DNA from 3 places in the Nonomuraea sp. B12E4 genome. Region 2 is predicted to be linked to each of the others. Evidence: predicted binding sites of a transcription regulator. Region 2 holds the regulator's gene; each other region holds the start of a gene.
What was found. The regulator HrcA, encoded in region 2, represses chaperone genes, less so after heat shock. The targets are predictions, from matches to a motif close to TTGGCACTCTCNNNNNGAGAGTGCCAA.
Positions count from the first base shown of each region.

Region 1 (7,470 bases), on a different contig from region 2:
ACGGGTTCGGCGCGGAGGGCGGCGGCTACGAGTTCGTCATGGCGCTGGGCGCGGCCAGCCTGGCGATCGGCTTCACCGGGGGCGGCGCGCTGGCCCTGGACAACCTGATCGGCCGACGCCGCCGCGCCATCATCGCGCCCGCCTGACACCCGCTCACGACAGGTGGGCGCGGATCTGCCTGATGTGCTCGGGGGTGGTGCGGCAGCACCCGCCGATCAGCGCGGCGCCCGCCCGCTGCCACTCCCGGGCGGCCTGGCCGAACTCGACCGGATCGGCCAGGCCCAGCCAGCGGCGCTGGTCGGCATCCCACGTCTCGCCCGAGTTGGGGTAGACCACCACGGGCAGGCCGCCCGACAGGCAGGAGATCAGCCCGGGGATGTGACTCGGCGCCGTGCAGTTGGCGCCGACGGCCACCACCTGCGAGTTTCCGCCGAAGAGGGCGGCCGCCGTGCGGATCGGCGTGCCGTCGCTGATCCGCTCGCCGTCCCGGCAGGAGAAGCTCACCCACGCCTTGACCCCGGGCGTCACGTCGAGCAGCCGCGCCAGTGCCCGCGCCTCGGCGTAGGACGGGATCGTCTCGCAGGCCAGCAGGTCGGCGCCGGCCGAGGCGAGGATCTCCCAGCGCGGCAGGTGCCAGGCGAACAGGCCGTCCTCGTCGAGGTCGTAGTCGCCGGTGTATTCGGCGCCGTTGGCCAGGTAGGCGCCGTACGGGCCGACCGAGGCGGCCACCAGCCCGCGGCCCGCCTCGTCACGCGCCTGCCCGGCCAGCTCCACCGACAGCCTGATCAGCCGCTCGGCCCCCGCCACGCCGAGCCCGCGGCGGACGAAGCCCGGGATCGTGGCCTGGTAGCCGGCGGTCGTGGCCACGTCGGCGCCCGCGGCGAAATAGTCGGCGTGCACCCGCCGGATCAGCTCGGGCCTCTCCACCAGCAGCCGGGCCGACCAGAGCTCGTCGCCGAGGTCGGCGCCGAGCCGTTCGAGCTGGGTGGACAGGCCGCCGTCCAGGACGAGTGTGGTCACTCATCCAGGGTATGAGCCCGCCCGAGTGCCGGGGAACGCGCTGATGACCTGGTCGAGCAGGGCCGGCGTGCCCTGTGGCGAGCCGACCGTGAAGTCCGCGGCCCGGGCCAGGGACTCGCTCTCGCGGGCGACGACCGTGCCCTTGTCGCGCTCCAGCGGCGGTTTCAGCTCGACCACCATGCGGCCGTACTGCTCCTTCAGCCCCAGCTCGGCCGCCTTGCGCGAGGCCCACCGCTCGACCGCGCCGCGCAACGACGGCGCCGCGCGGTAGTGCAGCGCCACCGCCAGCGCCTTGTCCTCGACCAGGATCCCGCCCGGCAGGTCGCGGGCCGCCTCCTCGGCCACGCGCCGGATGACCGGGGCCCACGGCTCGGCCTCGGCGTCCGTGCGTACGTGGCCGTCCTCGACGGTCTGCATGCCGTACAGGCCGAACAGGCGCACCTGCGGGGCGCGCGAGAACCGGTCGTACAGGAACGCCGCGGGGCGGGCGGAGACGACGGCGACCCTGCCGACCAGCGTGGCCAGCGCCCGCAGCCGCTCCACCGTGCCGGCCACCGGGAACACCGCGCCGGGATCGGGCATGATCGGCGCGATCGTGCCGTCGAAGCCGAAGAAGAAGCCGGACCTCGTGCTCTGCGCGAGGGTGGCGGACACCGCTTCGGCGAAGCGGAGCTGGGCGCGTGGGGTCGCCATGCTCAGGAAGATAGAGCAGCGTGACCGGCTGACCCCCTCCTGCGGGCAGGGCTCCCGGAGCCGCCCGCCCCCTGGGACGGGTGGCCTGACAAGGCGCTCGTCCCCGGAGGCGGTCGGTGGGTCAGGAGCGCTTCCAGAAGGGGCTGCGGCGGGTGTCCGGTGAGCCGCCCGGACCTCGCGAACCGCCGGAACCGGGAGTTCCGCCGGCCCCCGGTGCGGAGCCGCCGCCGACCAGGGCCGTCAGGACCTCGACGGCGCGGTCGTGCAGGGCCCGCGCGTCCGCGCCGGGCTGCTCGGCCGCCTCCAGCTCGCGGGCCAGCGACTCCAGCCTCTGCTCGCCCCCGAGGTAGGCCGCCAGCGCGGCCAGCCGGGATCCGAGGTCGGCCAGGTACGGCAGGTCGGGCACGGGCATCGCCCTGAGCCGGTCGAGCTCGGTCATGAGCTGCGGCCGGACCGAGTCCAGCGGGTGCGCCGCCGGCCGCCGGGTCCCTGGCAGCCGGCCGCGGGTCACTCCCGGAGCGGGCGGAGGTGCCTGGCCCGGCATCGGCGGCATCCCGCCGGCCGCCGGAACCGGCCCGCCGTACGCGTCACCCGGCCCGCCGGCGATGAGACCCTGGTCCATGCCGGAGGCGTCGAGCCCGGGTGCCGGTGTCCGCATCCGCCCGAACCCCGCCGGTGCCGCCATGAGAGCCTGCGCCGCGAACCCGCCCATCAGCGGTGGCGCCTGCGGCGGCTCCCAGCCACTGGGCGGCTCGACCGGCTGGATGACCCGGTGCTCGGGACCACCGTCCGCCACCTGCCGGGTGTCGATCGCCACATAGGCGGTGAAGCGGCACAACACGCCGTGCTCCAGGGACGTGCGCACGATCTGCGGCTCCAGGTCGTGCTCGCCCATGGCGTACCGGTCCTCCAGCTCGCGCAGGTGCGCGCGGGCCCAGACGGCACGCAGGGCCGGATTGTCGGCCACCACACCCGTGACGTGCTCCTCCCACGGTGTGCCGGCCGCCATGCCGCGTACGGTCAGAGAGGAGCCCTCGCGGTGGCGCCCGTACACGCGCAGCGGCACGCCCGGGAAGATCGAGCCGAGGTGCGTGACCGTGCCGGGCTCGACCTCGAGGCCCTTGATCGACAGGTCGGTCACCAAGGGAGCGCCGATCCTGCGGTGGATCTGGTCCATGGCGGCGTCCAGCCGGTCCTCCGACTCGACCAGCTCGCACCGGCCCGCGCCCAGCCCGGCGAGCCTGCCGAGGAACCCGGCGTTCACGGCCCTGTCGATGCCGACCGTGTGCACGCGCATGGCCGACAGCGGGCCGCCCGCCTGCTCCAGGATCTGGTCCTCGTTGCCCACCTGGCCGTCGGTCACCAGCACGACGACGCGCTCGCGTTCGGTCCCGGCACCGAGCAGGGCGATGGCCTGGCGCAGCGGTTCGAGCAGCTCGGTGCCGCCGCGGGCGTCCACCCGCGCCAGGTGCTCGACGGCGCGGAAGCGGTTGCGGTCGGAGGCCTCCACGAGCCCCTCGAACGCCGGCTCCACCACGGAGTCGAACGTCAGCACCGCGAACCTGTCCTGCGGCGTCAGCGTGTCGACGATGCGCGCGGCGGCCCGGCGGGCGGCGACCATCTTCCAGCCGCCCATGCTGCCGGAACGGTCGAGCAGCAGGACGAGGTCACGCGGCGTGCGGGTGCCCTGTACGGGCGGCGGCACGACCGTGAGCGCGAACGTGCCCGGCCCCTCGGAGGGCCTGTCGAGCTGCAACGATGTGGATGCGTCGAACGACATCCGCAGGATGAAGTCGCGGTCGAGGCGTTCGCCCGGGCGCAGGCGTACCGTGTGAGCCTCCTCCTCCACCACGTGCAGGCTGGAGGCCAGCTCGCGCAGCTCCAGGCCCGCCGCGTCCACGCTCGCGGCGAGCGAGAGACGGACGGGGCTGGGGAAGCCGGGCAGCAGGACGGGCGGGCTGATCCTGGACGCGTCCGGCACGGCGTCGGTGTCGGGCGCGGCGCCGTCCCCGGCGGGCGGGCCGTCGATCGGGCCACCGGGGATGTAGCGCGGGGCCACCACCAGCGGGAAGCGGAACGTGGCCGCGCCGTCCTCGTACGGGAGCGGCTGGCTCATGGTCAGCCGGACCGAGACGCGCTCGCCGGGCAGGATGTTGCCCACCCGGATCGTGAACACGTCGGGCCGGTCCTCCTCGGCGATGGCGGCCCGCCTGCCCTCGCGCAGCGCCCGGTCGTAGTCCGCCCTGGCCTGGCCGCGCTCCTTCAGCACGCCCTCGACCACCCGGTCATCGGCCTCCATCCGGAACCTGGTCACCGCAGCCCGGTCGGGCAGCGGGAAGACGTAGGTGGCCTCCAGCGTGACGTCGAACGGGTTTCGGAACCCCTGCGTGACCTCGACCCCGGCGATGAGCCCCGAGATGTCCGCCGTCACGTCCACGCTCTCCAGCGGCAGATTGCCGCGTTCCGTCCGCAGCGCGCCGAACCCGGCGTCCGGCACCGGCAGGCACCGTGCGGGCTCCAGCGAAGTGATCTTCATATCAGCTCCCTCTCTTCGAGCACCGCGAGCAGCGGACCCGCCGCCGCCAGCACCGCCTGAACGTCCTGCGCGGACGGCATCCGGCCCGCGTCCAGCACGAGCCGCACCCCGTCCGCCAACCACACCCCCGTGACCACGGCCCCGCCCCGGACGGGAGCCTCGCCGTCACCGGAACGCGTACCCAGGTGGGCGGCGCTCTCTCGTGGCCGCTCCGCCCAGAACCGCCCGCGCCCCGGCTCACCGGGGTCCGTCCCGCGCTCGGTCCGCGAGCCGCCCGTGCCGGTGTGACCGGCGTCGTGGGCGGCCGCGTGGCCCGCGCGGGGCGAGGGGGCGTTTCCGTCTTCCGGCCCGGCCGCCGGGGGAGGAGGCTGGGGGACGGGGACGGGACCGAGTGGAGCGTCCGCGAGCGGCGCGGTCGCGGGGTGAGCGGCGTCGAAGGGCGCGCCCGTGGGGCGAGCGGCGTCGAGGGCCGCGCCGGCGGGGGGCAGGTCGGCGGCCGCCTCCAGCATGTGGTCCGTCGCACCCGCCAGTGCCGCCTGGATCTGGGCGATCGAGTGCCCGGCCGCCTGCAGTCGCTTGACGGCCACGAGTTGCAGCAGGTGCCGCCGCCCATACCGGGCGACGCGGCCGCGCCTGGTCAGCGGCGGATCCACCAGGCCGATCGTCGTATACCACCTGATCAGCCGCTCTCCGGGCAGGTCGCGGACCCGGCCGTTGGCCCCCTGCGGCGAGGTGGCACGCAGCTCCCGGGCCGCGTGCGCGGCCAGCTCGCCGATGGTCCAGGTGTCGCTCATACCTTCACAATGACACTGTCACTATTGCACTGTCAACTAGCGGGGGGATCGGAAGAACGGCAGTGCATATTTCGTTCTTATGGGGGAAATGTCCGACCGATGTGGGGAACGTCCGACCTACGGGGAGGGACAAGGACAATGGCAGCAATCACGGGCCCGATCTCGGGTGAGGCCAAGAACGTCGTCGCGGAAGCCCTGCAGGGCGCCCTGGTCGATCTGATCGACCTCTCGCTGGTCGCCAAGCAGGCGCACTGGAACCTGGTGGGGCCACACTTCCGCCCGATCCACCTGCAGCTCGACGAAGTCACCGAGCTGGCCCGCAAGCACATGGACGAGATCGCTGAACGCGCCGTGGCGCTCGGGATCAACCCGGACGGCCGCGCGGCCACGGTGGCCAGGACCACGAAGCTGCCGCAGCCCGAGGGCGGCTGGCTGGAGGACGGCAAGGTCGTGGCGACCATGACCGACCTGCTGGACGGCATCAGCAAGCGCATGCACGAGCGCGTGCGCACCACCGACGAGCCGGACCCGGTCACCCAGGACCTGCTCATCGCCGTCGCCCAGGAGATCGACGAGCAGCACTGGATGTTCCAGGCCCAGCGCTGAGCGAGGAACGCGAGGAAGGCCCGGGAAGCCGGCGTACGGCGCCCGGGCTTTCGCGTGTCGTCACCGGCACACAAGAGCCGGCCCGCCCCTGTGACCTGGCGTGCGGGGGCATGGGCAACCGCACGCGATCGTCGGGCCGCCGAACGGCCGCGGCCCGGACGCGTGAAGACCCGCCTGACACCGCCGTACACGCCGGCCCAGGTGGCCGAGTCGGCCGCGGACGCGCTGGACGCCGTCGGCGCCACACCCACCGCCGCGATGCCGTGCCTCACCGACGTGGACGACGCGGTGGCAGATGGCTTTTCTGCGCTCATGAGGGCGGCGGCCGGTGGCCGCTTTCCCGCGCTCGGCCTGCGGAACGTCACCGTGATCGGGATGATCGCGGAGTGGGGGCACGAGGTTTGCGCAGAGTTTGGTGTCGCGAGTCCCTGTCATTCATGTCGGTGCGGTCGACTAGCGTGGCACCTAGAGGGAGGCCCCACGATGTCGCACAAGACTCTCCTCCGGACGGGCCCGCTCTTGCAGGGCGGCCTGAGCCCGTACGGAGCGCTCGGCCTGCCGGGCGCCGACGCTCTCGCGCTGCCCTCGGGCTTCAGCGGCAGGATCGTGGCCCGCTCGGGACACAAGGTGGCCGGGCTGACCTGGCACGCCGCGCCCGACGGCGGCGCCTGCTTCCCCGACGGAGGCGGCTGGATCTACGTGTCCAATTCGGAGCTGCCCCTGCTCGGGGGTGCCTCGGCGCTGCGGTTCCGGGCCGACGGCACCGTCGCCGACGCCTACCGCATCCTGTCGGGCACCGACCTCAACTGCGCGGGCGGCGCCACGCCGTGGCACACCTGGTTGTCGTGCGAGCTCGGCCACCGCGGCCGCGTCTTCGAATGCGACCCCTACGGCGCCCGGGCCGCCCGCCCCCGCCTGGCCATGGGCCGCTTCAAACACGAGGCCGCCGCCTGCGACCCGGAGCGGCACGTGGTCTACATGACCGAGGACGAGCCCGACGGGTGCTTCTACCGCTTCCGGCCGAGTGACTGGGGCGACCTGACGGAGGGCACGCTGGAGGTCCTGTGTGCCTCCGGGCACTGGCAGGTGGTGCCCTCGCCGGCCGCCCTGCTCAAGGCCGCCCGTCACCAGGTCGAGGGCGCCCGCCACTTCGACGGCGGCGACGGCTGCCACTACGCGGGCGGGGTCTGCTACTTCACCACCAAGGGCGACACCGGGCTGTGGGCGTACGACGCGCAGACCGGCACGCTCGACCGGTTGTGCGGAGGCGCGCGGGCCATCACCGCCGCGCCCTCGGGCGACCTCTACGTCGCCAGGGAGACGACGGAGATCGACGTGATCGCGCCGGACCGGGCGGTCACGCCGTTCCTCAGGCTCGACGGGCACGACGGGTTCGAGCTGACCGGGCTGGCCTTCTCCCCGGCCGGTGACCGGCTCTACTTCTCGGCCAGGCGCGGCCGCGCGGAGGGCCTCACCTTCGAGGTGTCGGGGCCCTTCCGCGCGTAGGGCCGCACGTTCGAGGTGCCGGGCCCTTCGCGCATAGGACCGCACGTTCGAGGGCCGGACCGGTCAGGTGAGATAGCGCACCAGCAGCACCTTCAGCTCGTTCACCAGCTCGGCGGCGCGCTCCGGCGCCGCCGCGGCGACCAGCGGCATCACCGCCTTCACCGCGGCGAGCGTCATCGTGCCGGCGAGCTGGGCACGGTCCTCGGTGAGGCCGGGGGAGCGGCGGCGCAGCATGGCGGCGATCCGCCGGGCCACGTCGTCGTGCAGCCGCCGCGAGGCCGCGGCCAGCCGGTCGCCGGTGGCGGAGCCGTAGAG
Region 1 is NZ_JBDPME010000009.1:172,976-180,445, forward strand. Features, by position in the region: gene ABGB18_RS21985 (DoxX family protein) at 1-146, shown strand, start outside; gene mmuM (homocysteine S-methyltransferase) at 154-1,020, opposite strand; gene otsB (trehalose-phosphatase) at 1,021-1,713, opposite strand; gene ABGB18_RS22000 (VIT domain-containing protein) at 1,835-4,249, opposite strand; gene ABGB18_RS22005 (helix-turn-helix domain-containing protein) at 4,246-5,043, opposite strand; gene ABGB18_RS22010 (DNA starvation/stationary phase protection protein) at 5,182-5,649, shown strand; gene ABGB18_RS22015 (alkaline phosphatase PhoX) at 6,133-7,155, shown strand; gene ABGB18_RS22020 (TetR/AcrR family transcriptional regulator) at 7,219-7,470, opposite strand, start outside.
Region 1: ABGB18_RS22010 (DNA starvation/stationary phase protection protein) is a predicted target of HrcA. The motif match lies at 5,053-5,079, and genes of this name have one in related genera.

Region 2 (7,470 bases):
GAGGCGAGGGCGGCCGGGTTCGAGCACGTCAACCTGGACCTGATCTACAGCACGCCCGGCGAGTCCGACGACGACTGGCGGGCCTCGCTGGCCGCGGCGATCGAGGCCGGGCCCGACCACGTGTCGGCATACTCGCTGATCGTCGAGGACGGCACCCGGCTGGCCGCCCGGATCAGGCGCGGCGAGCTGCCGGTGCCCGACGACGACGTGGCGGCCGACCGTTACGAGATCGCCGAGGAGATGCTGGCCGAGGCCGGCTTCCACTGGTACGAGGTGTCCAACTGGGCCGTCTCCGAGGCCGCCCGCTGCCGGCACAACCTGCTCTACTGGACCGGCGGCGACTGGTGGGCGGCCGGACCCGGCGCGCACAGCCACGTCGGCGGCACCCGGTGGTGGAACGTCAAGCACCCCGCCGCCTACGCCCAGCGCCTGGCCGCGGGCGCCTCGCCCGCCCACGCCCGCGAGGTGCTCTCCGGCGACGACCGTGCCGCCGAGCGGCTGATGCTGGAGCTGCGGCTGTCGTCCGGCTACCCGCTCGCCGAGGTGGCGCCCGCCGCGCGTACGCCGGTGGCGAGCGCCCTGGCCCGCGGGCTGCTGGAGCCCGGGGCGTTCAGGTCGGGGCTGATGGTGCTCACGCTGCGCGGCCGGCTGCTGGCCGACGCCCTCATCAGGGACCTGCTGGTCTAGGTGATCATGCGGATGGCGAAGGGATAGCGGTAGTTCTGGCCCTTGGTGGTGGCCATCGCGGCCTGGATGTGGAAGATCAGGGACAGGATCCAGATGATCGGGAACAGCAGGAAACCGATGAAGACCACCATCAGGATGGCCGAGACGACGTAGCCGATGAACATCGTCAGCTGGAAGTTGAGCGCCTCCGCCGCCTGGTCCCTGACGTAGGGGGCCTCGTCCTTCTTCATCAGGTAGATGATCAGCGGGCCGATCCAGGAGACGAGCAGGCCCGAGAGGTGGGACAGCATCGCCATCGTGGTGTCGTCCGTGCCGGGGCGGGGGCCGAAGCGGCCGGGGACGTACGGCTCGCCGTGGCCGTAGCCGGGCGGCTGCGGCCCGGGGCCGTACGCGGGCGGCGGCCCGTAACCGGGCTGGCCGTAGCCCGGCTGCCCATAGTTCTGCTGTCCGTACCCAGGCTGGAGGCCCGGTTGTCCGTATCCGGGCTGGGGGCCCGGCTGTCCGTACCCGGGTTGTCCGTATCCGGGCTGGGGGCCTGACTGTCCATACCCGGGCTGGCCCTGACTTGGTGGTTGCTGCCCATAGCCGTACTCCTGGCCATAGCCAGGAGCGGAGCCGGGTTGCTGACCGTAGCCGGGCGCGGAGCCGGGTTGCCGGCCGTAGGGCTGCTGGCCGGAGCCGGGTTGAGGGCCGGAGCCGTGGTTCGGCGGGGGCAGGTCAGCCGGGGTCACCCGGCGGGTACGGTCGTCGTCCTCGTAGCCGTCGGACGGCTGGGGCGGGTCCTGGCTCATGGTGTCTCCGTAACGAAGTCGATCAGTTCCTCGACCCGGCCGAGCAGCTCCGGCTCCAGGTCCGTGTAGGTCGAGACGGCGCCGAGGATCCGCCGCCACGCGTCCGCGGGCTCCATCCGCCAGCCCAGGGCGGCGATCACGCCCTCCTTCCATGGCACCCCGCGCGGCACATCCGGCCAGCCGGGAATGCGCAGCACGGAAGGTTTGACGGCCTGCCAGATGTCGATGTACGGGTGCCCGACCACGAGCACGTCCGGCGAGGTGATCTCGGCGGCGATCCTGCTCTCCTTGGAACCGGGCACGAGATGGTCGACCAGCACCCCCAGGCGGCGCCCCGGCTCCGGGGCGAACTCCGCCACGATGGCGGGCAGATGGTCCACGCCCTCCAGATATTCGACCACGACGCCCTCGACCCGAAGGTCGTGGCCCCAGATCTTCTCCACCAGGGCGGCGTCGTGCACGCCCTCGACGTAGATCCGGCTCTCCTTGGCCACCCGTGCCCGCAGGCCCTCCACGGCGATCGACCCCGATGCGCTGCGCCGGGGTCCCGCGGGCGCCGCCGCCGGGCGTACCAGGGTCACGGGCTTGCCCTCCAGCAGGAAGGCGGCGGGCGCGAGCGGGAACAGGCGGCGGTTGCCGAACCGGTCCTCCAGCGTGACGGCCTCCTTGTCACAGCCCACCACCGCGCCGCAGAAGCCGCTGTCGGCGTCCTCCACGACCAGATCCTGCTCGGCGGGCACTTTCGGGATCTTGCCCTTGCCCGGCCGACGCCAATTCCCCGCCAGTACATCGCCCTCGTACACACGGGGACCGTAGCAAATCACCCGCCGACCGCAAGGCGCTTGCGGGAGCCGTTCCTGCGTACCAGGACGGCGATCGTGCCGCCGATCGCCACGAGCAGTCCGGCGCCCGGGATCAGGACCAGCGCCGCCAGCCCGCCGAAGACGCCGCCCAGGGCGGCGATCGCCTCGGGGCCGATGCCGTAACGCACATTGGCCTGCTCCTGGTTGGCGCACGTGAGCCGGTAGTCGCCCGCGGCGGGCGCGTTGATCACGAGGATCTGCTCCCACACGTTGCCGCCCTCGGTGAGGGTCTGGGTCCCGGTGGTCTTGGCGAGCCTGGCCTGGCCGGGGCCGCCGGAGATCGAGCACTCGTAGGTGACGGGCGTGTCGCTGGCGAGGTAGATCGCGGGCTTGTCCGCCGGGTCGATCGGCACCGTGACGGTCTCTCCGGAGGCGAACGCCCGGATCGGCGCCAGGCCGGTCACGCTGCCGGTGAACATGACCACGCCCACGACCGTGCACACGAGGGCGACACCCCAGACGAGTGCGATCCACCACAGGCGTGGCCTGACGGCTTTGGGGTCGATTCTTGGGGGAAATTGAGGTAGTTGGCCGTATTGTCCGTACTGAGGTTGCGGGCCGTACCGGGCCGGCGGACCGTATGGAGGCGCGTGCTGCGGGCCGAACTGAGGTTGCGGGCCGTGGCCCGGCTGGGACCCCGGTCGGGGGCCGTACCCGGGCTGGGATCCTGGTTGCGGGGCGTCGCCGGGTTCGGGCTGTTGCTGAGGAGGTTGCTGTTGACCGTGGTCGGGTCCCTGTCCGGGCGGCGGGCCGTACGACGGGGTCTGGGAATCGTCGGTCATGTGCGCAAGTGTGAGGCCTGTCGGTTCTGTGAAGCTAGAAGCAGGATGCCGACCTTGTGTTATCGCACCTTGTGAGTGAGAGCCGTACACTTGGCACTCGGGAACACCGAGTGCTAGTCGACTCGTTTTCCCGAAAGGGACAGAGGCTGGAGGTGAGCACGTGCTCGACGATCGGAAGCTGGCGGTGCTCCGCGCCATTGTCGAAGACTACGTGTCCACCAACGAACCGGTGGGCTCCAAGGCGCTCGCCGAGCGTCACAACCTGAAGGTTTCCCCCGCCACCGTCAGAAACGACATGGCCGCGCTGGAGGAGGAGGGTTACATCACCCAGCCGCACACCAGCGCCGGCCGGGTGCCGACCGACAAGGGCTATCGCCTGTTCGTCGACCGGCTCTCGCAGGTCAAGCCGCTGTCGGCGGCCGAGCGCAGGGCCATCGAGACGTTCCTCGCCGGCGCGGTCGACCTCGACGACGTGGTCACCCGCACGGTCCGGCTGCTCGCGCAGCTCACCAGGCAGGTGGCGGTCGTGCAGTATCCGACGCTCACGCGTTCGACGGTCAGGCACGTCGAGCTCGTGCCGCTCAACGACCGGCGGGTCATGCTCGTGCTGATCACCAACACCGGCCGGGTCGAGCAGCGCGTGATCGAGCTGCCCGAGGTGGTGGAGGACACCCGCATCGCCCACCTGCGCGCGGTGCTCAACGCCTGCCTCGACGGCTGCGGCCTCAGCAACGTGCCCGAGCTGGTCGCCGACCTGCCCGAGCGACTGCCCCTCGAAGACCGGCCCGTGGTGGCCACCATCCTGTCGGTGCTGCTGGAGACGCTGGTGGAGCGGCACGACGAGAAGATCGTCTTCGCCGGCGCGGCCAACCTGGCGGGCGCCGACTTCTCCACCGGACTGCGCGACGTGCTCGAGGCACTGGAGGAGCAGGTCGTGCTCATGCGGCTGCTCGGCGAGACTTCCACCGACACCCCGTCAGCGCTCACCGTGCGCATCGGCTCGGAAAACCCCTATCTGCGCGGCACGTCCATCGTCGCGACGGGATACGGTTCTGGCGACAACCAACTGGCCCGGCTGGGCGTACTGGGGCCCACCAGGATGGACTATCCCGTGACGATGGGCGCCGTGCGCGCGGTGGCACGATACGTCAGCCAGATCCTGGCTGCTTCATAAGAGGTCGATAAGTGGCAAACAGTGACTACTACGCCACCCTCGGGGTGCGCCGTGACGCCAGTCAGGACGAGATCAAGAAGGCCTATCGCCGACTCGCCCGCGAGCTGCACCCCGACGTGAACCCCGATCCCGAGACCCAGGAGCGGTTCAAGGAGATCACGCAGGCCTACGAGGTCCTGTCCGACTCCAACAAGCGCCAGATGTACGACCTGGGTGGCGACCCCTTCGGTGGCGCGGGAGCGGCCGCCGGCGCCGGCGGCTTCGGCGCGGGCTTCCCCTTCAGCGACATCATGGACGCCTTCTTCGGCACGGCGGGCGCCAGCCGAGGGCCGCGCTCGCGCGCCCGCAGGGGCCGCAACGCCACCATCCGGGTCGAGCTCGACCTGCGCGAGACGGCGTTCGGCACGACCCGCGAGCTGGTCGTCGACACGGCCGTGCTGTGCGAGGTCTGCCACGGCGCCGGCACCGCGCCCGGCACCCACCCCGACACGTGTGACATGTGCAACGGGCGCGGCGAGATCTCCCAGGTCACCCGCTCGTTCCTGGGCCAGGTCATGACCTCGCGGCCCTGCCCTCAGTGCGGCGGGTTCGGCAGCGTCATCCGCCACCCGTGCCAGGAGTGCTCCGGCGACGGCCGGGTGCGCACCCGCCGCACGATCAAGGTCCGCATCCCCGCGGGCGTCGAGGACGGCACCCACATCCAGCTCGCCGGCGAGGGTGAGGTCGGCCCCGGCGGCGGCCCGCCCGGAGACCTGTTCCTGGAGATCGTCGAGCGGCCCCACGAGATCTTCGAACGGCGCGGCGACGACCTCCACTGCACCGTCCAGCTCCCGATGACGGCCGCCGCGCTCGGCACCGTGCTGGCGGTGGAGACGCTCGACGGCTCCGAGGAGGTGGACGTCCGCCCGGGCACCCAGGCGGGCCAGGTCATCACCATGTACGGGCGGGGCGTCCAGCGGCTCAACGAGTCCGGCCGCGGAGACCTGCTGATCCACGTCAACGTCGAGACCCCGACCCGCCTCGACACCGCGCAGGAGGAGCTGCTGCGCGAGCTGTCCAGGCAGCGGGGCGAGGAGCGGCCGCCGGGCAAGTTCGCCCCGGGGCAGCAGGGTTTCTTCTCCAGGCTGCGCGACGCCTTCAACGGCAGGTGACGTGACCGTACCGGTGTTCCTGAGCCCCGAGCTGGGCGGCACCGAGCTGACGCTCGGCGGCCCCGAGGGGCGGCACGCGGCCTCCGTGCGCCGCCTGCGGGCCGGCGAGCGGGTCGATCTGACCGACGGGGCGGGGACCGTCGCCGAGTGCGTCGTCCGCGAGGTGCTGAAGGACGCGCTCCGGCTCGACGTGCTCGGCCGCTACGAGGTCACGCCGCCCGCGCCCCGGCTGGTCGTGGTCCAGGGGCTGCCCAAGGGCGACCGGGGCGAGCTGGCCGTCGAGATGATGACCGAGGCCGGCGTGGACGTGATCGTGCCCTGGGCGGCCGCGCGCAGCATCACGCAGTGGCGGGGCGACAAGGTCGCCAAGGCGCTGGGCCGGTGGCGGTCCACGGCGCGCGAGGCGGGCAAGCAGGCCCGCAGGTTCCACCTGCCGCAGGTGACGGAGCCCGCCTCCACCGCCCGGGTCGAGGAGCTGCTCGCGGGCGCGGCGCTGGGGCTGGTGCTGCACGAGGAGGCGGCCGAGCCGCTGTCCGGCCGGCCGTTGCCGCCGGGCGGCGACATCGTGGTGGTCGTGGGGCCCGAGGGCGGCGTCTCGGAGGAGGAGCTGACCCGGTTCAAGGCGGCCAAGGCGGTGCCGGTGCTGCTGGGGGACACGGTGCTGCGGACTTCCACGGCGGGGGTGGCGGCGGCGGCCGTGCTGCTCACCCGTACCGGACGCTGGTGAGTCTCTGAGGCCGTGCTTTCCGAGTTCTGAGCCGTCATGCTGCCGGAGCCTTGAGGTCGTGCCTTCTGAGGCTTAGCGGCGGTTTCCCGGCGGGCTCGTCAGGGGGTCGTGCTGGCGATGTCCATGAGCGGGGAGGCCGCGGGGGCGGGCGAGTCGGTCGGGTGCTCAGGCGGGCAGTCGTCGGGTGGGCAGGACGGCGGCTGCGTGGTCGGCTCAAGGGCCGTCGGTGACGACGAGGGCGTGGGTGAGACCCAGTCCGTGGGACAGTCCTCCGGCGGCTCGACCGGCTCGGTCGGCTCGACCATGGGCGTCGGGCACTCGGTGGGTGTGGGTGTGGGCGTGGGTGTGGGCGACGGCGACGGCCTGTTCGTCGACTCCGCCTTCTTGGTGGGCCGCGGCGACTGTGTTCTCGACACCGGCGGGACGCCGACGTGGGACGGCTCGGGCTGCGGGTGCTCCGGCGGCCGCTGCTGGGAACGGGTGGTGGAGGAGTTGGACGGCACCTTGGAGGTCGTCTCGTTGCCGACTCTCGCGGCGTCGGGTGCCTGGTCGATGATCTGGGAACGCAACTCGGGAACGGCCATCACGATCGTTCCCGCCACCAGTACGGCACTGGCCGCGGCCGCCCCCGCCCGCCACCAGAACAGATTGCGGATGCCGCGCCGCTCGATACGGGCACGGATGATCTCCAGTCCGTCCGGCGAGGGCACGACCGTGTCCGCCTCCGCGCGGAGCGCACGGCGCAGTACGTCGCCGTACTCGTCGGGGGGCTGGGTCATGACATTTTCTCCAGGACGGATCGCAAGGCGGCCATACCGCGTGCCGTGTGGCTCTTGACCGCGCCCTTGCTGATGCCCATGGCATGGGCGATCTCGGCTTCGGACAGATCACCGTAGTAACGCAGAACCAGTGCTTCTCTCTGTCGGGTGGGCAGGGCGCGTAACGCCTCGATGACGGCAGAGCGTTCCAGCTCACCGATCGCCCCATTCTCGGCGCTCGGGGCGTCCGGCAGACCCTTGGGAGCGTACTTCTCGACGACCGCGCGGTGACGCAGCACCGAACGGGACCGGTTGACAACGGATTGACGCAGGTAGGCAAGTGCTTTGTCGGGGTCGCGCAATCGCCGCCAGGCGCCGTGGATGGCGACGAACGCATCCTGCACGACTTCCTCAGCGGTCGCTATATCGCGCACCAGCAACACAGCGAGACGCACCAACGACCGGAAATGCGCACTATAGAGCGCAGTCACGGCCATGTCGGCATCCCACCCGACCGGCACCGCCCCCATTGACCTG
Region 2 is NZ_JBDPME010000002.1:26,822-34,291, forward strand. Features, by position in the region: gene hemW (radical SAM family heme chaperone HemW) at 1-687, shown strand, start outside; gene ABGB18_RS05920 (DUF4870 domain-containing protein) at 684-1,478, opposite strand; gene ABGB18_RS05925 (DUF3097 domain-containing protein) at 1,475-2,281, opposite strand; gene ABGB18_RS05930 (hypothetical protein) at 2,299-2,784, opposite strand; gene hrcA (heat-inducible transcriptional repressor HrcA) at 3,284-4,297, shown strand; gene dnaJ (molecular chaperone DnaJ) at 4,309-5,448, shown strand; gene ABGB18_RS05945 (16S rRNA (uracil(1498)-N(3))-methyltransferase) at 5,450-6,175, shown strand; gene ABGB18_RS05950 (hypothetical protein) at 6,274-6,954, opposite strand; gene ABGB18_RS05955 (SigE family RNA polymerase sigma factor) at 6,951-7,463, opposite strand.

Region 3 (7,470 bases), on a different contig from region 2:
GCAACCCTCCCGGTTCTGAGGCTCGCGACCTGGCGAGGCCGACCGGGACAGGTGCCAATTCCGGTCTGCGGTCAAGGTGGCCGCGGGCGAAGATGAGGGAAGGCCTCGCTTCATGTCGCTTGACTTTGGTCCTGCTGTCGGTCTGTCCTGCCGCGAGTGCGGCAAGGGTTATCCGCTGGGTCCGAGCTTCGCCTGTCAGGAGTGTTTCGGGCCGCTCGAAGCCGCCTATTCGTTCGGTGAAGTCACCCGCGCGGACATCGAGTCCGGCCCTGCCAACATCTGGCGTTACCGGTCGCTGCTGCCGGTCCCGGCCGACGTCATGAGTAAGCCCAACATGAACCCCGGCTGGACCAAACTTGTCAAGGCGGACCACCTCGCCCGGGCGCTCGGCCTTCGGTCCCTGCACGTGAAGGACGACTCGGGCAATCCCACCCACTCCTTTAAGGACCGGGTGGTCGCCATGGCGGTCGAGGCGGCCCGCAATTTCGGTTTCCACACCCTCTCCTGCTCCTCGACCGGCAACCTCGCCGGCGCGGTCACGGCCGCGGCGGCCCGGGCCGGGCTGGAGGCGTGCGTGTTCATCCCGGCCAACCTCGAACAGGCCAAGATCGCCATGGCCCGGGTGTTCGGCGGCAGATTGATCGGGATCGACGGCAACTACGACGACGTCAGCAGGTTCTGCTCGGAGCTGATCGGTGACCCGATGGGCGACAAGTGGGGCTTCGTCAACGTCAACCTGCGGCCCTACTACGCCGAGGGCTCCAAGACGCTCGCATACGAGATCGCCGAGCAGCTCGGGTGGCGGCTGCCCGAGCAGATCATCATCCCGATCGCCTCCGGTTCGCAGCTCACGAAGATCGACAAGGGCTTCAAGGAGCTGGTGGCGCTGGGGCTGGTCGAGGACACGCCGTACAAGATCTTCGGGGCGCAGGCGGCCGGGTGCTCGCCGGTGTCGAGCGCGTACAAGGCCGGGCACGACGTCGTCCGGCCGGTCAAGCCCGACACCATCGCCAAGTCCCTGGCCATCGGCAACCCGGCCGACGGGCCCTACGTGCTGGACATCGCCCGGCGCACCGGCGGGGGCGTCGAGGACGTCACCGACGCCGAGATCGTGGCGGCGATCAAGCTGCTGGCCGCGACCGAGGGCGTCTTCGCCGAGACCGCGGGCGGCGTGACGGTGGGCGTGCTGAAGAAGCTCGTCGAGACGGGACAGCTCGATCCCGAGGCCGAGACCGTGGTGCTCAACACCGGTGACGGGCTCAAGACGCTGGACGCGATCAGCGACGACGCCCAGCCCACCGCCGTGATCCGGCCCTCTCTCGACGCGTTCCGCGCGGCTGTCTGACAATCAGGAAAGGCGAACTTAAACATGAGCGTTTCTGTGCGGATTCCGACGATTCTGCGCACCTACACCGGCGGCAACGCGGAGGTGAGTGGTGAGGGCGCGACTCTTCGTGACGTCCTTGCCAAGCTCGACTCCGACTACCCGGGGATCGGCGCGAGAATTCTGGATGAATCGGGCAAGATTCGTCGTTTTGTCAACGTATACGTGGGGGAAGAGGACGTCCGATTTGCCGAAGGGCTCGACACTCCTGCCCCTGAGGGCACACAGATCTCAATCATCCCCGCCGTAGCCGGCGGCTGAGTGCCGAACACCCGAACACGTCCACCCTAGAAGGCGCCCCTAGCGGGCGCCTTCTGCTTTTCCTGGTCAATTCAAGGTTGAACCACCTTGTCCGCGAAGAAATACGTAGTTTGCGGATTGACTCTGTTGCCGAACCCCGTGCCACAGGTATGGTCGAGGGCGATCGTCTGGCTTGATTTCCGTTAAGTCGCACGATTACAGGTCTCGCGGAGGAATGGGCGAGATCTGGGAGCCCAGTAAGAGGAGTCGGAAGTGGCGCAGGGCACCGTCAAGTGGTTCAACGCGGACAAGGGCTACGGCTTCATCGCGGTAGACGGTGGTAAGGATGTATTTGTCCATTACTCAGCGATCCTGATGGACGGGTACCGATCTCTCGAACAGGGGCAGCGCGTCGAGTTCGAGATCACGCAGGGCCAGAAGGGGCCGCAGGCGGAGTCCGTCCGGGCGGTCTGAATCACCTCACTGGTATGCACCGGCCGGGATCGCACGGCAGCGCAGTCCGTGTGAGCCTGCCACACAACCTTTCGTCGACTTGGGGTCCGGCGGGTCGCATCCAGCGGCCCGCCGGAGTTACTTGGCGGTAGGGCCGGCTTGGGGACTGACCTGGGGCTGCATGCCCGTCAGGTGGGTGCTCGCTTGCACTCGGCAGGGTAGAGTGCTAAACAGTTCGTTGGCACTCTGTGCAGCAGAGTGCCAACACTCGGATCGAGACGATGGGGTCTGCCGAACGGAGATGCTGACCCATGCCGTCGCGGGCGTCGGCTCGGTCCACGACAAGCCACCCTGCATCTGGGAGGTCTAGCCTTATGGCAGCCAAGATGATCGCGTTTGACGAGGACGCCCGGCGCGGTCTCGAGCGCGGTATGAACCAGCTCGCCGACGCCGTCAAGGTGACCTTGGGTCCCAAGGGCCGCAACGTCGTGCTGGAGAAGAAGTGGGGCGCCCCCACGATCACCAACGACGGTGTCTCGATCGCCAAGGAGATCGAGCTCGAGGACCCTTGGGAGAAGATCGGCGCCGAGCTGGTCAAGGAAGTCGCCAAGAAGACCGACGACGTCGCCGGCGACGGCACCACCACCGCCACCGTGCTCGCCCAGGCGCTGGTGCGTGAGGGCCTGCGCAACGTGGCCGCCGGCGCCAACCCGATGGCTCTGAAGAAGGGCATCGAGGCCGCCGTCGAGCGGGTCAGCGAGGAGCTTTCCAAGCTGGCCAGGGACGTGGAGACCAAGGAGCAGATCGCCTCCACCGCCTCCATCTCCGCCGCCGACGCCGAGATCGGCTCGCTCATCGCCGAGGCGATGGACAAGGTCGGCCAGGAAGGCGTCATCACCGTCGAGGAGAGCAACACCTTCGGCCTGGAGCTCGAGCTCACCGAGGGCATGCGCTTCGACAAGGGCATGACGTCGATGTACTTCGTCACCGACTCGGACCGCATGGAGGCCGTGCTCGAGGACCCGTACATCCTGATCGTCAACAGCAAGGTCTCGGCCAACAAGGACCTGCTGCCGCTGCTCGACAAGGTCGTGCAGGCCGGCAAGCCGCTGCTGATCATCGCTGAGGACGTCGAGGGCGAGGCGCTGGCCACCCTGGTCGTCAACAAGATCCGTGGCCTGTTCCGCTCGGTGGCCGTCAAGGCTCCGGGCTTCGGCGACCGCCGCAAGGCCATGCTCAACGACATCGCGATCCTGACCGGTGGCCAGGTCATCGCCGAGGAGGTCGGCCTCAAGCTGGAGACCGCCACCCTCGACCTGCTGGGCCGCGCCCGCAAGGTGGTCGTGACCAAGGACGAGACCACGATCGTGGACGGCGCCGGTGACGCCGAGCAGATCTCCGGGCGGGTCAACGAGATCCGCGCCGAGATCGAGCGCACCGACTCCGACTACGACCGGGAGAAGCTCCAGGAGCGGCTGGCCAAGCTGGCCGGCGGCGTGGCCGTGATCAAGGCCGGCGCCGCGACCGAGGTGGAGCTGAAGGAGCGCAAGCACCGCATCGAGGACGCCGTGCGCAACGCGCAGGCGGCCGTCGAGGAGGGCATCGTCCCCGGTGGTGGCGTGGCGCTGCTGCAGGCCGGGGCCAAGGCGTTCGACAAGCTGGAGCTGTCGGGCGACGAGGCCACGGGCGCGGCGATCGTGAAGAAGGCTCTGGAGGAGCCGCTCAAGCAGATCGCCGTCAACGCCGGCCTCGAGGGTGGCGTCGTGGTGGAGCGGGTGCGCAACCTCACCCCGGGTGAGGGCCTGAATGCCGCTTCGGGCGAATATGTCAACATGTTCGACGCCGGCATCCTGGACCCGGCCAAGGTGACGCGTTCGGCGCTGCAGAACGCCGCGTCCATCGCGGCGCTGTTCCTCACCACCGAGGCCGTCATCGCCGAGAAGCCCGAGAAGACCCCTGCCGCTCCGGCCATGCCGGGTGGCGGCGGCGACATGGACTTCTAGGTCTTTTCTTCGCCGTTCCCAACGAGGGCGGCCCGGATTTCCGGGCCGCCCTCGTTTCGATTCCCAGGTATTACGTTTCAGAATTGATCCGCTACTTGGAGTGAGGAAGTCTGGTTGCCGCCAAACCTCTCAGGCAAGAGGAGTAGTTGCATGTTCTCTCGCACCAAGCGCTTTTTCGGCGTCGCCGCCCTCGCCCTGGCCGCCGCCACCGCCCTGGCCGCCCCCGGCCGCGCGGACGCCACGGTCGCCGAGTCGCAGATCATCAACCCCTTCGGCAGTGATTTCAAAGTCCTGAAGAAGCTGCGGGTGCCGTTCTGTCTGCCCAGCCCGCACGTGGGGCTGCCGCCGGTGGACGTGTTGATGCCGGAGCTCACGTCGTGTGCCGGCGCGTCGGCGGGCAACTGATCGCGCACACCACGCCGGATTCCGGACACCCTGCCGAGGTCGGTGGGGCGCCCTTTTCGGGTGGTGGGGTGTTTTGGGGGGCGGGGCCTTTTGGGCCTGGGGGCGTTTTGGCGGTTGGCTCGGATTGGCGGCGATGACCGTATTCGGCGGAGTCATTTCTCCGGCCACGGTTAGGCTCAGCCCACGTGAGCTGGATGTGCTGGCGTTTTGGCTGAAGGCGATGGCGTTCCCTGCGCGTTCACGCCGACCTGGTGGGCGGGTGAGTCCGGGGCCGGGCGACGCTATTCCGGCATCGCCGTACACCTGAGCGCGTAAACATTCAGGCCGTGCGCAGGGTGTGACCTTCCGGCTAGGTGTGCTACCGTCCGTGACTTTGATCAAGCGGGCGGATGATGGTGTGATCTTCTGGTGTCAGGCCTGGAGGAGATGCCCCGCGAGGAGTTGATTGCTCTGACGCGTGCCCTCTTGGTGGAGAACGCCGCCCTGCGCGAGCGCGTGGCGATCCTGGAGAAGCAGAACGCCGAGTTGCGGGAGCGAGCGGCCCGCCTGGAACGGTTGATCTCGCGCAACAGCGGCAATTCCGGGATGCCGCCCTCGGTCGATGACCTGCCGGGCCGTACTGCACCTAAGAAGCGTGCGGCGAAGAGCGGGCAGGCGGGTAAGCGCGGGCCCGGCAAGCAGCCCGGTGCCGAGGGGACGGCGTTGGCCTGGTCGGATCGGGTGGCTGCCGGGGACATCACTGAGTACTTCCCGCAAGGGTCGTGTGCGTGCGGGGCCGACCTGGGCGAGGCGGCCGATCTGGGGGTGACGGCTCGTCATCAGCAGATCGAGATTCCGCTGGTGAGCGCCCGGCGCTTTCAGCTCAACCTGCACACGGTGGCCTGCCGGTGCGGAAGGGTGCACTGCGCCGAGCGTCCGGCCGGGGTGCCCGCCGCGCCGGTCAGCTTCGGGATCAACCTGCAAGCCTGGTGCGTCTATCTCATGGTGGTCCACGCGATCCCGGTGCACCGCTGCGTTGAGCTGGTCACTTCGCTGACCGGGGCCGAGCCCTCGCCCGGTTTCGTCCACGGCCTGATCAGCCGGGCCGCCGGCGCGGTGGCCAAGGCCAACGCCCGCATCCGGACCCTGCTCACCCTCGCCCACGTGGTGTGCTGCGATGAGACGCCGATCCGGGTCGGGCCGGCGAAGGCCAAGCGGTATCTGCTGGTGGCCGCCACCAAGTCGCTGACCTGGTACAGGCGAGGAGGTGCGCGTCCCAAGACGCCGGAGTCCGACTGGAATGCGGTCGATGTCGAGCGGTGTGATCTGTTGCCCCCGCCACGTCCGACGGGCCGGAGGCCATCCGCCGGACGTCGTCGCGCAAATCCTCGTGCACGCATCCCGACCGGGCACCGGTCTGGACCCTTTCAACCCTCGCGAGCGCGCGGACCGGCGTTGTCACCGCTGCGCTGCCTGGAGGATGGCCGGCGGCGCACCTGGCGGTACAGCAAGCTGTACCTGAGCACCGAGGTCGCCGGCCGCCCCGGCACCCTGCAGATGAAGCTGGACATCCTGAAGGCCCGCGGGCTACTTCGACACCTTCCCCCCATAGGCGCGTTCCGCACGTGGTAGCGGGGCCGGTGTATGGACAGTGCGGTCTCCGGTGCTCGAACGAAGGGCGCGGAAGCCGCTACGACCGCCTGTGATCACGACCTTCTTGCCGTCGTGCTTGCCCATAAGAACGTTCGCTTTCTCGAAATCGCGTGCTTCAAGGGTGCGGCTGGGCGGTGTGTCAACCAGGCGTCCGGCCTTCCTGGGGCCCGCCGGTACCAGGAAGGCCGGCGGCGGCTCCTCCATGCCCGGCGGTCAGGCGGTGGGCTTGGCGCGGTGCGGGCGGCGACGGATCTGGCCGGTGCGGGCTGCCCTCCGCAGCAGGAGGATCGTGGGCACCAGGCAGACCAGCAGTGCGAGCAGGCTGGCCTCGGGTCCGAAGATGCCCCCGGTCACTGCGGACGGGCCGGACAGGGTGACGTTCAGCAGGCCGTGAGGCGGCGTGTCCGACCCGGAGAGCATGACACCGAAGATGCCGGCGTGGGTGAAGTTCCAGGCGAAGTGCAGGCCGATGGGCAGCCACAGCGAGCGGGTGGTGATGTAGGCGGCGGTCATCATGAATCCGCCTGTCAAGGCGATCGAGAGCGCGCCCCATAGCGTGGCGTTGACGTTGACCAGGTGCGTCGCACCGAACAGCAGCGTGGAGACGACCAGGGCGATCACGGTGCCGGTGCGTTCCTCCATGATGCGGAACAGGACCCCGCGGAACAGGGCTTCCTCGGCCACTGCGACGCTCGCCATCATGCCGGCGGTGCCGAGGGATCCGCCGAAGGAACCCCAGGACACCTCCTGCCAGCCACCGAACATCGCGATCAGCACCATCAACGCGGTGAACAGGCCGAACCCGAGCAGCGCGCCGCGCCACAGGTGGGACCATCTGCCCGTCTTACCGAGTTCGGGGATGCTCGGCCGGAGCTCGACGGTTCGGCAGAGCCAGTGGTAGCAGGCCACACCGACGACGGCCAGGCCGGCCCCTACCAGCAGGGCGAGGATCGGGAGGGGCGAGACGAGTTGGTTGATCCCGGCGATCGCTGTCATCACACCGAACAACGTGACCAGCAGGACGGGGAACCGGAACGTGCGCAACCGGCGTCGGCGCGGGGAGGGGCCGGCCTGCGGGAGGGTGCCTTCCGGATGGTCCTTGGGCATCATGACTGCGATCCTCTCGACTGGATTTCCGCAGTGATTTCGCTGCGGCGCAAGGCAGATTACGGAGCGGAGCGGGCTGTGCCATCCCACTGGAACGGACATCCCCGGTAGTTCTCACGGGGGACAGGAACCGTGCCGGATCACCCTCACCAGCCGTGACCCGCCGGGCGGGGGCGTCCGCCCGGCAAACCACGAGATGTGGACGACGGCTGCTATCAGGCCGCGAAACTCGGCACAGGCTGGAAC
Region 3 is NZ_JBDPME010000024.1:102,029-109,498, reverse strand. Features, by position in the region: SAM riboswitch class I at 1-99, shown strand, start outside; gene thrC (threonine synthase) at 113-1,345, shown strand; gene ABGB18_RS37610 (MoaD/ThiS family protein) at 1,370-1,645, shown strand; gene ABGB18_RS37605 (cold-shock protein) at 1,898-2,098, shown strand; gene groL (chaperonin GroEL) at 2,452-4,080, shown strand; gene ABGB18_RS37595 (hypothetical protein) at 4,231-4,485, shown strand; gene ABGB18_RS37590 (transposase) at 4,894-6,096, shown strand; gene ABGB18_RS37585 (type II CAAX endopeptidase family protein) at 6,331-7,227, opposite strand.
Region 3: groL (chaperonin GroEL) is a predicted target of HrcA. The motif match lies at 2,316-2,342, and genes of this name have one in related genera.